Linked DNA regions of Teredinibacter purpureus. The protein of the gene in region 1 interacts with the protein of each later gene in a pairwise test. Links are inferred from orthologs where the notes say so. Each region holds a gene or a part of one and is shown in the gene's direction. Other genes may lie near its edges. The genes, in order: H5647_RS06910 and mrdA.

Region 1 (6,339 bases):
TTTAAGTTCGGATCAGCAAACCACTCCGAGTCGTCAAGCTGACGCATAAAAGTAGATACACGGTTGGTGGACTCGCTAACGCCATCAATGGAAATAATATTGCCATTCTTTGACAATGTGGTGATGTAAACGCCATCGGGAACTGACTTTGCAAACTCATCAAAATAATGAACAATAATGGACCGCTTACCCTCCAGATCCTGGATAACCTTCATTCGGTCCAGCAGTTCACGACGTTTTTTCTTCAAGTCTTTAATTTCACTAACTTGCTTTTCTAGTAACCCAATCTCGGTATTCAACATACTATTTCGAGTGTTTTGAGTCGCGATAGCGCCATCTACGGCTTGAACCCAAAGATAAGCTACCCCAATTGCCAGTAGGCATACGCCCCCAAGCTGGGTTAAAAATTCTTTCTTTTTCTCTCGGCGGTGCTCTTCACGCCAAGGCAATAAGTTAATCTGAGCCATGTTAGACAAAGCTCCTCAGGGCCAATCCGGTTGCGATCATTAATGACGGCGCATCATTTGTTAGCGCGGCGGCATTAACCTTAGAGGACACGGACATATTGGCAAAAGGATTTGCCACCGTAGCCGAGGTACCTAATTTTTCTTCTATCAAACCAGCCAACCCCTCCATGGACGCCACTCCGCCAGCGAGCACGATATGATCCACGTCATTATACTGGCTGGACGAAAAGAAAAACTGGAGTGAACGAGTAACCTGCTGAACAACAGCGTCTTTAAAAGGCTCCAAAACTTCGGGCTCATAATCATCAGGAAGCCCCCCTTGTTTTTTCGCCAGCCCAGCCTCTTCTGTTGACAAACCGTACCGGCGCTGGATCTCTTCAGTTAATTGCTTGCCCCCAAACAACTGCTCACGGGTATAGATTGTTTTTCCGTCAACGAGTACGCTCAAAGTAGTCATCGTTGCACCAATATCAACAATGGCGACGATTTGCTCTTCCTGATCTTCGAGCTGTTCTTGAACCAAAGAAAACGCGCGTTCCATTGTGTAAGCTTCCACATCAACGACTTTTGCTTGCAATTCGGCTAAATCAAGCATCGTTGCACGCATATCGACATTCTCACGTCTACATGCGGCTAACAGCACCTCTATTTGATCTGGATTTTTTTCCGATACACCTAACACATCAAAATCAATGGCGACCTCTTCAAGGGGATAGGGGATATACTGGTCAGCTTCGAGTGATATCTGTGTTTCTAGGGCTTCATCGCTCATATCACTCGGCATCTCGATAACCTTTGTGATAACGGATGACCCTGGCACTGCAACCGCGGCATCTTTCAATTTAGTGCGCGATGACTGAACAACGGCCTTGATAATTTGAGCGACCACTTCAACATCGTTGATGTTTTTTTCAACAACAGCATTGGGTGGCAATGCGCGAACAGCATAATTCTCGACCCGATAGCCATCACCCTGTCGACTGAACTCTAACAACTTAACGGTTGTCGAACTCACGTCCAGACCGAGTACGGGTTTCTTTTTCTGCTCGAATAAACTGAGAATACCCATTTTTCTATCTATATCCGCTACTTAGGTTATGTTTATGTTATAGCACTTTAAGTATAGGCTGCAACCTGTGACTACATAGGTAAAGTGTGAAAAAGGTCTTATAATGGCAAAACCTATTGCGATCCGGCCCCTTATTCAGTTTTAAAATACTCAAATGACTATCAAAAAACGCTTTTTAATCGTCAGCCTTTGGCTGACACTCGCAGGAACCGGCGGCACTTTATGTGTTTTATCCGGTATGTACCTTATTCTCAGCCCTCAACTACCATCCGTAGACAGCCTGAGAGACGTGAAACTACAAACGCCATTGCGCGTTTATTCCGCCGACCACAAGCTTCTAGCTGAATTTGGTGAGAAACGGCGCACACCTATAAAATTCAACAATATTCCACAAAGCTATGTGGACGCATTGCTTGCCGCTGAAGATGACGATTTCTTCGAGCACAATGGCGTGTCGCTAAAAGGCCTCATGCGGGCCGCAAGCCAGCTTGTTCTGACAGGCCGTAGAGCCTCTGGCGGCAGCACCATCACTATGCAAGTCGCGCGTAATTATTACCTTTCCCGCCGCAAGACCTTTGCACGAAAATTTAATGAAATTTTGCTGGCGCTGCGCATAGAGCAAGAATTAAGCAAAGAAGAGATTCTAGAGCTTTACGTCAACATTATCTTCCTTGGCAATCGCGCCTACGGTATCAACGCCGCGAGCCAAGTTTACTACGGCAAACCGCTCGACCAACTAAGTCTAGCTCAAATTGCTATGCTGGCAGGTTTGCCAAAAGGCCCGTCCACCATGAACCCCATTGCCAACCCCTCGCGCGCGCTTCTGAGGCGAGACTGGATATTAGGGCGCATGCTGTCCCTCGGCAAAATAGAACAAAACAACTACTCACTCGCCATTGCCGAGCCTGTAAGTGCCAGCTACCACAATAGTAATCTCGATGTTCAAGCACCATATATTGCTGAAATGGCTCGCGCCAAAGCAATCGAGCTATTTGGCCTTGAAGCTTACACCGACGGCTACAAAGTTTTTACAACGATCAACAGCTCAATGCAAGAGAGCGCTAATCTCGCCATCGTAAACGGACTATTAACATACGATTTACGGCATGGTTACCGTGGGCCAGAACAATCTCTGACGCTACTACCGAATATGCCGGGTGACGAAGCCGCGAACGCTCCCCTCCTAAACGCATCAGAATCAGAAATCGACGTCGAGCCCGAACCCACAACACAACCTTTAGATTTTCAACCTCTAGTCGACGCCTGGCAGGACAAACTCAAAAGTCTCCCCACCTACGGTGACTTAACGCCCGCAGCCGTGGCTTATATAGAAGACACCGCTTTTATCGCCATCTTGCCCGATGGCAGCACCACAAAAATTGACTGGGATCAGGGGATCTCCAACGCCAAAGCTTATGTCTCGGAAAGCCGTCTAGGCCCATCCCCCAAAAGTGCCGCAGATGTGGTAAGCCTAGGCGACGTAATTCGATTATCGGGCAATACAGAAAAAGGCTACAGCCTAAGCCAAGTTCCGAATGCTCAAGCTGCGCTAATCGCACTGGCCCCCCAAAATGGCGCTATTTTATCGCTTGTCGGCGGGTTTGACTTCAACCAAAGCCACTTTAATCGTGCCACACAAGCCAAACGACAACCCGGCTCCAATTTTAAGCCTTTTATCTATAATGCCGCTCTCGAAAACGGGATGACAGCAGCCTCTATCATAATGGATACCCCTATAGTCTTTGATGACGCAGCACTCGAAAGCACATGGCGACCCAAAAATTCTAGCGGGAAATTTGATGGCCCCACACGATTGAGAGAGGCACTCTATCGCTCACGTAACCTTGTCTCTATTCGCGTTCTACGCGAAGTAGGCATTGGCAACACCATACGAGGAATGCATCGATTTGGCTTTACTGAGGATGAACTCCCGCGCGACCTATCACTTGCACTGGGCAGCCACGGACTAACGCCCCTAGACGTTGCAACCGGTTATGCCGTGTTTGCCAACGGCGGGTATCAAGTTCAACCCTATCTGATAGAACAGATACTGGATAATACCGGCAACACCGTATATGAGGCGCTTCCGTTAACTGTTTGCTCCGACTGTGATACAGGCGAAACTTTCTCTAGCACTCCGTTCGACCCAGACGAGGAATACCCCTATTTAAGTGACGACCCGTTTGAAATACCTTTCGAGCTAAAACGCCTTCTTGGCCTTTTAAGCCCAAAGGACTTTCCGCGAGCGCAGAGAGTACTTGATGAACGAGTAGCCTACATCATCAACTCCATGCTTCGGGACGTTATTCAGCGAGGCACAGGCGTTCGAGCAAAAGTGCTCGGCCGAAATGATCTTGCGGGCAAAACAGGCACCACTAACGGCCCCGTCGATACTTGGTTTTCTGGCTATAACAGTGACATAGTCGCTACAACGTGGCTCGGGTTTGATCAAAACACCCCTATTGGGCAGCGCGAATTCGGCGGCAAAGCCGCTCTACCCATATGGATTGACTTTATGCGAACGGCCCTTGACGGGACACAGGAAAAAACCCGCGTTCAGCCAGAAGGCATTATCAGCATTAAAATTGACCCTGAAACTGGCGAACGAGCCCACACCGGCGACCCCGACGCCGAATTTGAATACTTTCGGGTTGAAAATGTACCCCCTGAAAAAGAGGACACATCCCCACTTTTTAACCCTTACGAAAATGAAGAACGTTTAACCGAGGAGCTTTTTTAAACCGCCTGCTGACAGCGACCAAGCATTTGCTTTGATGCTTTATTCTGCTAGTATGCGCCCTCCCAAATCCGGCCAAGCACGAAGCGCTTCGACCTCTGGGCTCTCATAAACGCGGTTCGGTGCTTGGCAATAGATCAGGTGGCGGAACCCAGAAAAGCCAAATTGGCACATAGAGGCAATACCATGCAAAACGATATTCAACCCAATTACGGCGAAATGATCGCTACCTGTAGCTGCGGCAATAGCATTAAGACACGCTCCACATTAGCAAAAGAGATTCACATCGACGTGTGTTCTGAATGCCACCCGTTCTACACCGGCAAACAAAAAGTGTTGGACAGTGGCGGCCGCATCGATCGCTTCAACAAGCGATTTGCTCGCAGCGCAAAAAAATAAGCCTCCAAACTTACAAAACATCCAAAATACCCGCTTTTTCGCGGGTATTTTTTTGCCTGAAAAACTACCCCAAGCAACCACCAGCAAGACACTCCTCTAGTGTAGAATTCCACAATGACACCTAACTCGGACTTCAATCCACCTCACCCGCCTAACGCTTGGTATTTGGCCGTCGCGCTGCCTGTCCCGTTACGACGACTATTCGACTATCTATCCCCCATACCGATAAAACCGGGCGAAGAATCCGACCTCATCGGCCGTCGCACAGAAGTAAGCTTTCGCTCACAAACACTCGTTGGCGTTATCGTTTCTTGCCACCAAACCCCGACGATTGACCCAAGCAGGATTAAGCCAGCGAACGCCATTCTAGACGCACAACCTATCATCCCTGCAGAGCTTCTAAAACTTTGCGGATGGGCCTCAAATTATTATCAGCACCCTTTTGGCGAAACACTTCACGCCGCTCTTCCCCAGCGATTGCGCCAGGGCAAAGCAGAACAAGCCGAGGCCACAGTTTGGGCATTAACCATCGAGGCAAAAGGCCTGCCGCACGACGCACTAAAGCGCGCAAAAAAACAACAACAAATATTTCAACACCTTCTACAGCACAACCAGCTTACACAGGATAAAGCCTCCGGCCTCGGTTTCAGTAATAGCGTGCTTGCTAGCATGCAAAAAAAAGGGTTGCTGGAAAAAAAATGTGCCACAGACGTGCCCCCCAAAATCACCAGTAGCACTGACACACTACTCAAAGAAGCGCCATTGTCACTAACCGATGAACAGCAAGCGGCCATCGATCACCTCCGTTACCACCAATTCAATACATACCTACTCGAAGGCGCCACTGGAAGCGGGAAAACCGAAATCTACCTTCAAGTCGTTGCGCGCGTCCTACAAGCCCAACAACAAGCTCTCATTCTCATTCCTGAAATTGGCCTATCACCCCAAACCGTCATGCGCTTTCGCCGCCGATTTAACTGCGAGATAGCAGAGCTCCACTCCAACATTAGTGAAGTTAAAAGAACACAAAGCTGGCTTGCCGCCCGAGACGGGCGGGCACGCATTGTGATCGGTACTCGCCTCGCATCCCTTACACCGATAAAGAATTTGGGGGTCATCATCATCGATGAAGAGCATGACCTCTCCTACAAACAACAAGACAATCTTCGTTACTCTGCACGTGACCTTTCTATTTTCCGCGCAAGCAACGTCAAGATTCCCATCATCTTGGGTTCCGCAACACCATCCTTAGAAACGCTGCACAACGCCCTTCAAGGCAGATACCAACACCTTCGCTTAACGAAGCGTGCAGGCAAAGCGCAACCCCCACGGATTCGAATTGTCGACCTGCGACAACAAACTCTGTCGGCAGGCCTTAGCAATCAAGCCGTCGAGGCTTTAGGCGCCACATTAAACAATGGACACCAAGCCATTGTTTTTATAAATCGTCGAGGGTATGCCCCAACACTGCTATGCCATCAATGCGGCTGGGTTGCCGAATGCCGTAACTGCGACGCACACATGACCCTCCATCGGTCCCCACTCCACCTGCACTGCCATCATTGCGACTCGCAGCAGCCTGTGCGACGTCGCTGCCCCAGCTGCAATAGCGATGACATCAATCCAAAAGGCCTAGGAACAGAACAAACAGAGCTGTGGCTAAACGA
Region 2 (6,181 bases), 1.2 Mb from region 1 along the record:
GGCAAGAATAGACGGCATGATCGAAGGCCTCCAACAGGTTTCCGCGCTGCCAGACCCTTGTGGTGAAATTACCGATTTGAAAAATATGCCTTCTGGTATACAGGTGGGCAAAATGCGCGTGCCGTTGGGCGTTGTGGGTATTATTTACGAATCTCGCCCAAATGTGACCATCGATGCCGCTAGCTTGTGTTTGAAATCGGGTAACGCCACTATTTTACGTGGCGGTAGCGAAGCCATTCATTCTAATCAAGCGATAGCAAAATGCATTAGCGCGGGCCTAGAAAAAGCTGGCTTGCCCGCGACAGCCGTCCAAGTGATCGAAACAGCGGATCGAGCCGCTGTTGGCGAACTGATTACAATGCCGCAGTTTGTTGATGTGATTGTGCCACGTGGTGGTAAGAGTTTAATCGAGCGTATTTCGAAAGAAGCTAAAGTAAGCGTTATCAAGCATTTGGACGGTATTTGCCATGTCTATATCGATGACGAAGCCGATCTGGAAAAAGCGTTTAACATAGCGCTGAACAGCAAAACCCATCGCTACGGCGTGTGTAACGCAATGGAAACACTATTGGTGTGCGAGACGGTGGCCGCTAATATTTTGCCCAAACTGGCCGAGGCTTATGCCGAAAAAGGTGTAGAGCTTCGCGGCTGTGAAAAGACTTGTAGCCTTCTTCCGGCTGCAATTGCGGCTACGGTAGAAGATTGGGCGACAGAATACTTGGCGCCGGTACTGTCCATTCGTATCGTGACCGGAATGGATGCGGCAATCGACCATATTGCGGAGTACAGCTCAGCGCATACAGAAAGTATCGTGACCGAAAATTACACCAAGGCACGCGCTTTTTTAACCCGTGTCGATTCTGCCTCAGTGATGATCAACGCTTCGACGCGTTTTGCCGATGGTTTTCAATATGGGTTGGGTGCAGAAATTGGTATTTCTACTGACAAAATTCATGCCCGTGGGCCAGTGGGTTTGGAGGGGTTAACATCGCAAAAGTGGATAGTATTAGGCAACGGAGAAATTCTTGCCTGATGCAGGCTTAGCTTTAGGTTCATCTGGGCCACTGGTGGTGTTTGGCGGTAGTTTCGACCCGGTTCATAAGGGGCATTTGCAAGCTGCCGATGAAGCCGCACAGCAATTAGGTGCGGCTAAAGTATTTTTGCTTCCCTGTCATATTCCGCCGCATAAAGGGCCGCTTATGGCTACGCCTGCTCAGCGGCTGGCGATGTTGACGCTGGCAATTGCCGACTACCCACGTTTGGCCATCGACCCATGGGAACTTGAGCAAAATAAACCTTCCTATACTGTAGATACCCTACAACGCTATCGTCGAGAGTATGGTGATATCATCAGCCTCATTTTTTTAATGGGTTGGGATTCTTTGCAAACGCTACCAAGCTGGTACCATTGGCAGAAATTGGAATCTCTTACTCATTTTGCCGTATGGGAGAGGCCGGGTTATACAGAACTTCCTCCAGCGGTATCGCAATGGCTTGCATCGCGAGAACTCAGGGCCGAGCAACTCTCGCAAAGTGCGTGTGGGGGGGTAAGTTTTATACCCACTACCGCTAACAATATTTCGTCTACGCAGTTGCGTAACGCCATATTGACTGGCGCCGAAGAGGCTTATATTCCCTCTAACGTGCGTCACTATATCAACGAACAGGGGCTTTATTCGCGTTAAGCGGGTCCCCTACCGCTCAACTTATTGAGCACAAACTATTGGAATTTTGAATGCAACCTGAATTAGCCGACATCGTACAGACCGCCCTCGAAGACTTAAAAGGGCAAAAAATTGAAAGCCTAGACGTTTCAAAGCTAAGTAACGTAATGGACACTTTCGTGATTGCTACCGGCACCTCCAACCGCCATGTGAAATCGTTGGCGAGCAATGTTGTTGAAGACGCAAAGAAAAATGGCTTTCAGCCAATAGGTGTTGAAGGTCTAGACGGCGGAGAATGGGTGTTAGTGGACTTCGGTGATATGGTGGTGCACGTGATGCTTGAGCAAACGCGATCGTTTTACGAATTAGAAAAATTGTGGTCTACAGAGCCTGCGTCCCGTCAAAACCAGCCAGAATAATCGTCGGTGAAAATCCATTTAATCAGCGTTGGAAGTAAAATGCCCAGCTGGGTCCAGCAGGGCTATTCCGAATACGCAAAGCGTATGCCGAGGGAAATGGAACCGAATCTTGTGGAACTTCCGCTCGCAAATCGTTCTAAAAATACCCGTAAGCAAACCGTTAAAGATGCCGAAGCTGAGCAAATACTCGCCGCTATCGAAAATCTACCTGGGCAAAAGTGCATTATTGCGCTAGATGTTCTGGGAAAAGGCTTAAGCACTGAAAAGCTTTCGCAGAAGATGGCCAGCTGGCAAATGGAAGGTGTTAATCCGTGTCTCATTATTGGTGGCCCAGACGGGTTAACACAAAAAGTGTTGCAGCGAGCGCACGAAAAGTGGTCGCTCTCGGGGTTAACGCTACCGCATCCTTTCGTTAGGGTGTTGTTAATGGAGCAGCTGTACCGCGCATGGACTATTTTGCAAAACCATCCGTACCACAAATAAGGCACTACAGCCTATCCACTATCTAATCATTCAAGACAGGTAGACACGCGATTTTATGATATGGGCAGGAAAAGAGCTGCACCACTTCAAAGATCATCACTACGAAGCAAGAGTATTCGGGTTTCGCCTCGCCATTAGTTTTCTGCTTGTCGTGGTTTTATTCGGCGCACTAATCGCGCGTTACTACACGCTTCAAGTGATTGATTACGATGCCTATATTACGCAATCTGATCGTAACCGTATCCATGTCCGTCCCGTCCCGCCCAATCGTGGCTTAATTTACGATACTAACGGTGAAATGCTCGCCGATAATCGTCCTACCTTTTCGCTTTCAATTGTTAAAGAGCACACGATAGACCTAGAGGCTACCATTGCAGAACTGGGCAAAATAATCAGTATTCAAGAGAGCGATCGAGACAATTTTTACAAATTGTTGCGTCAGCGACGTCGTCCATTTGAGGCTGTGCCTTTGCGGTATCGGCTGACAGAAGACGAGATTTCCAAAATTGCAGTGGATGAGTTTCGGTTAACGGGCGTAGAAATTGAAGCGCAGCTTACGCGTGCCTACCCAAAAGGCACATTATTTGCGCACACGGTTGGCTATGTTGGCCGCATAAACGAGCGGGAGTTACGCTCTTTCGATGAAGAAACTTATCGCCTTTATAGTGGCACGCACAGCCTGGGTAAAATTGGATTGGAAAAATCCTATGAAAAAATTTTGTTGGGCGAAGTGGGTAGCGAAAACATTGAGACAAATGCGCATGGTCGTGTACTGAGAAACCTCGAGTCGGTTGACCCTGTGCCAGGCCAAGATTTACAGCTGTTTTTAAACTCAGGGCTTCAGCAGGCGGCAGCTTCTGCTTTGAATGGGAGGCGTGGTGCCTTAGTCGCTATCGATGTCACGAACGGCGGAATATTGGCCATGGTCAGTGCGCCGGGCTACGATCCAAATCTATTTGTGAATGGTATTAGCCATACCGATTATCGCGCGTTGAACGAATCGCGTGATTTACCACTGTTTAATCGCACGATTCAAGGCCAATACCCTCCGGGCTCAACAATCAAACCCATGCTGGGCCTTGGTGCATTACACCATCAGGTAATTGATTTTAAAACGCATATTGACGACCCTGGTTATTATCAACTGGAAACGGACGAGCGTTTCTATCGCGATTGGAAAAAAGGCGGACATGGTCGAAGTGTTAATTTACGTCAGGCGATTATCGAATCGTGCGACACATTCTTTTATGGCATGGCGTTTCATATGGGCGTTGATCGAATGCATTCATTTGGTAGTCAATTCGGTTTGGGGGAGCGCACGGGCCTAAAGATACCCAGTGAGCGGCGAGGGTTGTGGCCTTCCAGAGAGTGGAAGAAAAAAACGCGCGGTATGCATTGGTTTCCTGGCGATAGTTTAAATGTGAGTATTGGGCAGGGCGATGTATTGGCTACACCGCTGCAATTGGCCGTAATGACGGCTACGTTAGCCTCGCGTGGTATTCATATTCAGCCACGCTTAGTGAAGAAAATTGGCGATGTTGAAACCGAAATGACAGTAGAAGATATTGTCGAGGTGGATGAAGATTATTGGGATTTCGTAATGTCGGCAATGGAAGGGGTGGTACATAGCCCACGGGGTACGGCAAGTCGAATAGGATGGGGTGCACAATATCGTATGGCCGGTAAAACCGGCACCGCGCAGGTAGTGGGTATTGCGCAAGATGCTGAGTACGATGCAGAGAAATTGGACGAGCGTAACTGGGATCACGCCCTGTATATTGGTTTTGCCCCCGTTAATAACCCTCAAATAGCAACGGCGATAATTGTCGAAAATGGTGAGCATGGCTCCAGTGCAGCAGCCCCTATCGCGCGTCTGCTGTTCGATGAATTTTTTCGCCAGTACCCCATTGGTGCCGCACAAACGCTTTCGCAGCGGGGACAGATAGAGCAATGAAAGGAGCTAACCAAGATTTTGTTCGACGATTGCCCGATTCCACTCAGCATTTTGCGCGCGTGCAGAGTGTTTGGTACCGGCTTCATATCGACCCGTTGTTATTGCTGGGGCTCTTAGTGTTGACTGCTTTCGGCCTCACCATTTTATACAGCGCAAGCGGCCAGCAAGAAGGTATGGTGCGTCGGCAGCTGGCATTTTTTGTGGTTGCTTATTGTTCCATGTTTGTGACGGCACAGCTTGATCTACAGATGATTCGTCGTTGGTCCCCATGGTTTTACGCGGCGGGTATTATTCTACTGCTTTTGATTTTTGTCGTAGGGGTAGGCGCTAAAGGTGCACAGCGCTGGCTAAGCTTGGGGTTTATGCGCTTCCAACCATCGGAAATAATGAAGCTCGCCGTGCCCATTGCTACCGCGGCTTATTTTTCGTCGCGTGCGTTACCGCCAAGCTTTAAGCATGTTGTGGCGAGCTTGCTGCTCATCGTTTTGCCTGCGGTTCTCATTTTTCGTCAGCCCGATTTGGGCACGGCTATTCTTATTTCGGCATCGGGCATTCTGGTCTTGTTCTTGGCTGGGTTGCCGTGGCGCTATATTTTGGGAAGCTTGTTTGCATTGGGGGCAAGTATTTACCCCATGTGGACGTGGGTAATGAAAGATTACCAAAAACAGCGTGTTCTTACCTTATTGGATCCAGAGGCCGATAAATTGGGCGCGGGTTGGAATATTATTCAATCGAAAACGGCAATAGGTTCGGGTGGTTTACATGGCAAAGGATTGTTTAACGGCACTCAATCACAATTAGACTTTTTGCCAGAAAGCCATACTGATTTTATTATTGCGGTTATGGCTGAAGAGTTTGGTTTGATAGGCGTATTGTTTTTAATTAGCTTATATTTACTTGTGATAGCGCGAGGGTTAATTATTGCGATACAGTCCCAGAATATGTTTGGCCGCCTATTGGCGGGAAGTATTACGCTGACATTTTTTGTGTACGTGTTTGTAAATATTGGTATGGTAGGTGGCATGCTCCCCGTGGTGGGTGTACCGTTGCCTTTGGTGAGTCTTGGTGGAACCTCGATTGTAACCTTGATGACCGGTTTTGGTTTGCTTATGGCTATTGCGACGGAAAAAAAACGCGTTAGCTAATTCTTTTTACTGCTGAATAACGAATGATGAAGTGTTTATGGTTTTTTCCTCTCCTGTGTTGAAGTTGTATCGTGTCGCTTTTTCTTTAGGGGTGTGCGCTATTTGCGTCATCAGTTTTGCCGCACGTGCGGATTACTCCTCACATGAAAAAGCGCCTGCGTTTATTCAAAAAATGGTTGAAGAGCACGGTTTTGCAAAAGAAGATGTTATCAGTTGGTTAAAAGCCGCGGAGAAAAAACAGTCTATTTTGGATGCTATTTCTCGTCCTGCTGAAAAAACTAAGCCGTGGAAAGACTACCGTAAAATTTTCCTCGGCCAAACGCGAATCGATCAGGGCGTGGAGTTTTGGAACAAAAACCAAGAAATTCTACGTCGAGCGTCCGAAACGTTAGGTGTTGATGAGCAGGTGATTGTCGCGATAATTGGCGTGGAAACACGTTACGGTCGTTATATGGGCAAATACCGTGTGCTTGATGCGTTGGCGACGTTAGGTTTTGACTATAAACCAAGATCCAA

What was found.
Region 2: the proteins of H5647_RS06910 (region 1) and mrdA interact in binary tests that used the Escherichia coli proteins (3 or more experiments, as listed by UniProt). The link is inferred for Teredinibacter purpureus from one-to-one orthologs.

The regions. Positions count from the first base shown.
Region 1 is NZ_CP060092.1:1,547,068-1,553,406, reverse strand. What follows is about bases 1,339-4,483. They hold H5647_RS06910 (penicillin-binding protein 1A), read left to right. Parts: upstream 1,339-1,690; coding sequence 1,691-4,276; downstream 4,277-4,483. Other genes in these bases: rpmE (50S ribosomal protein L31), read left to right, coding at 4,460-4,483; H5647_RS06915 (pilus assembly protein PilM), read right to left, coding at 1,339-1,536. Outside these bases: H5647_RS06920 (PilN domain-containing protein), read right to left, coding at 1-467; more of H5647_RS06915, read right to left, coding at 469-1,338; more of rpmE, read left to right, coding at 4,484-4,672; H5647_RS06900 (primosomal protein N'), read left to right, coding at 4,787-6,339. UniProt on the Escherichia coli protein: Cell wall formation. Synthesis of cross-linked peptidoglycan from the lipid intermediates.
Region 2 is NZ_CP060092.1:344,680-350,860, reverse strand. What follows is about bases 2,084-5,070. They hold mrdA (penicillin-binding protein 2), read left to right. Parts: upstream 2,084-2,621; coding sequence 2,622-4,520; downstream 4,521-5,070. Other genes in these bases: rodA (rod shape-determining protein RodA), read left to right, coding at 4,517-5,070; rlmH (23S rRNA (pseudouridine(1915)-N(3))-methyltransferase RlmH), read left to right, coding at 2,123-2,566. In the rest of the region: H5647_RS01360 (glutamate-5-semialdehyde dehydrogenase), read left to right, coding at 1-1,033; nadD (nicotinate-nucleotide adenylyltransferase), read left to right, coding at 1,026-1,685; rsfS (ribosome silencing factor), read left to right, coding at 1,736-2,083; more of rodA, read left to right, coding at 5,071-5,665; mltB (lytic murein transglycosylase B), read left to right, coding at 5,703-6,181. UniProt on the Escherichia coli protein: Catalyzes cross-linking of the peptidoglycan cell wall. Responsible for the determination of the rod shape of the cell. Is probably required for lateral peptidoglycan synthesis and maintenance of the correct diameter during lateral and centripetal growth.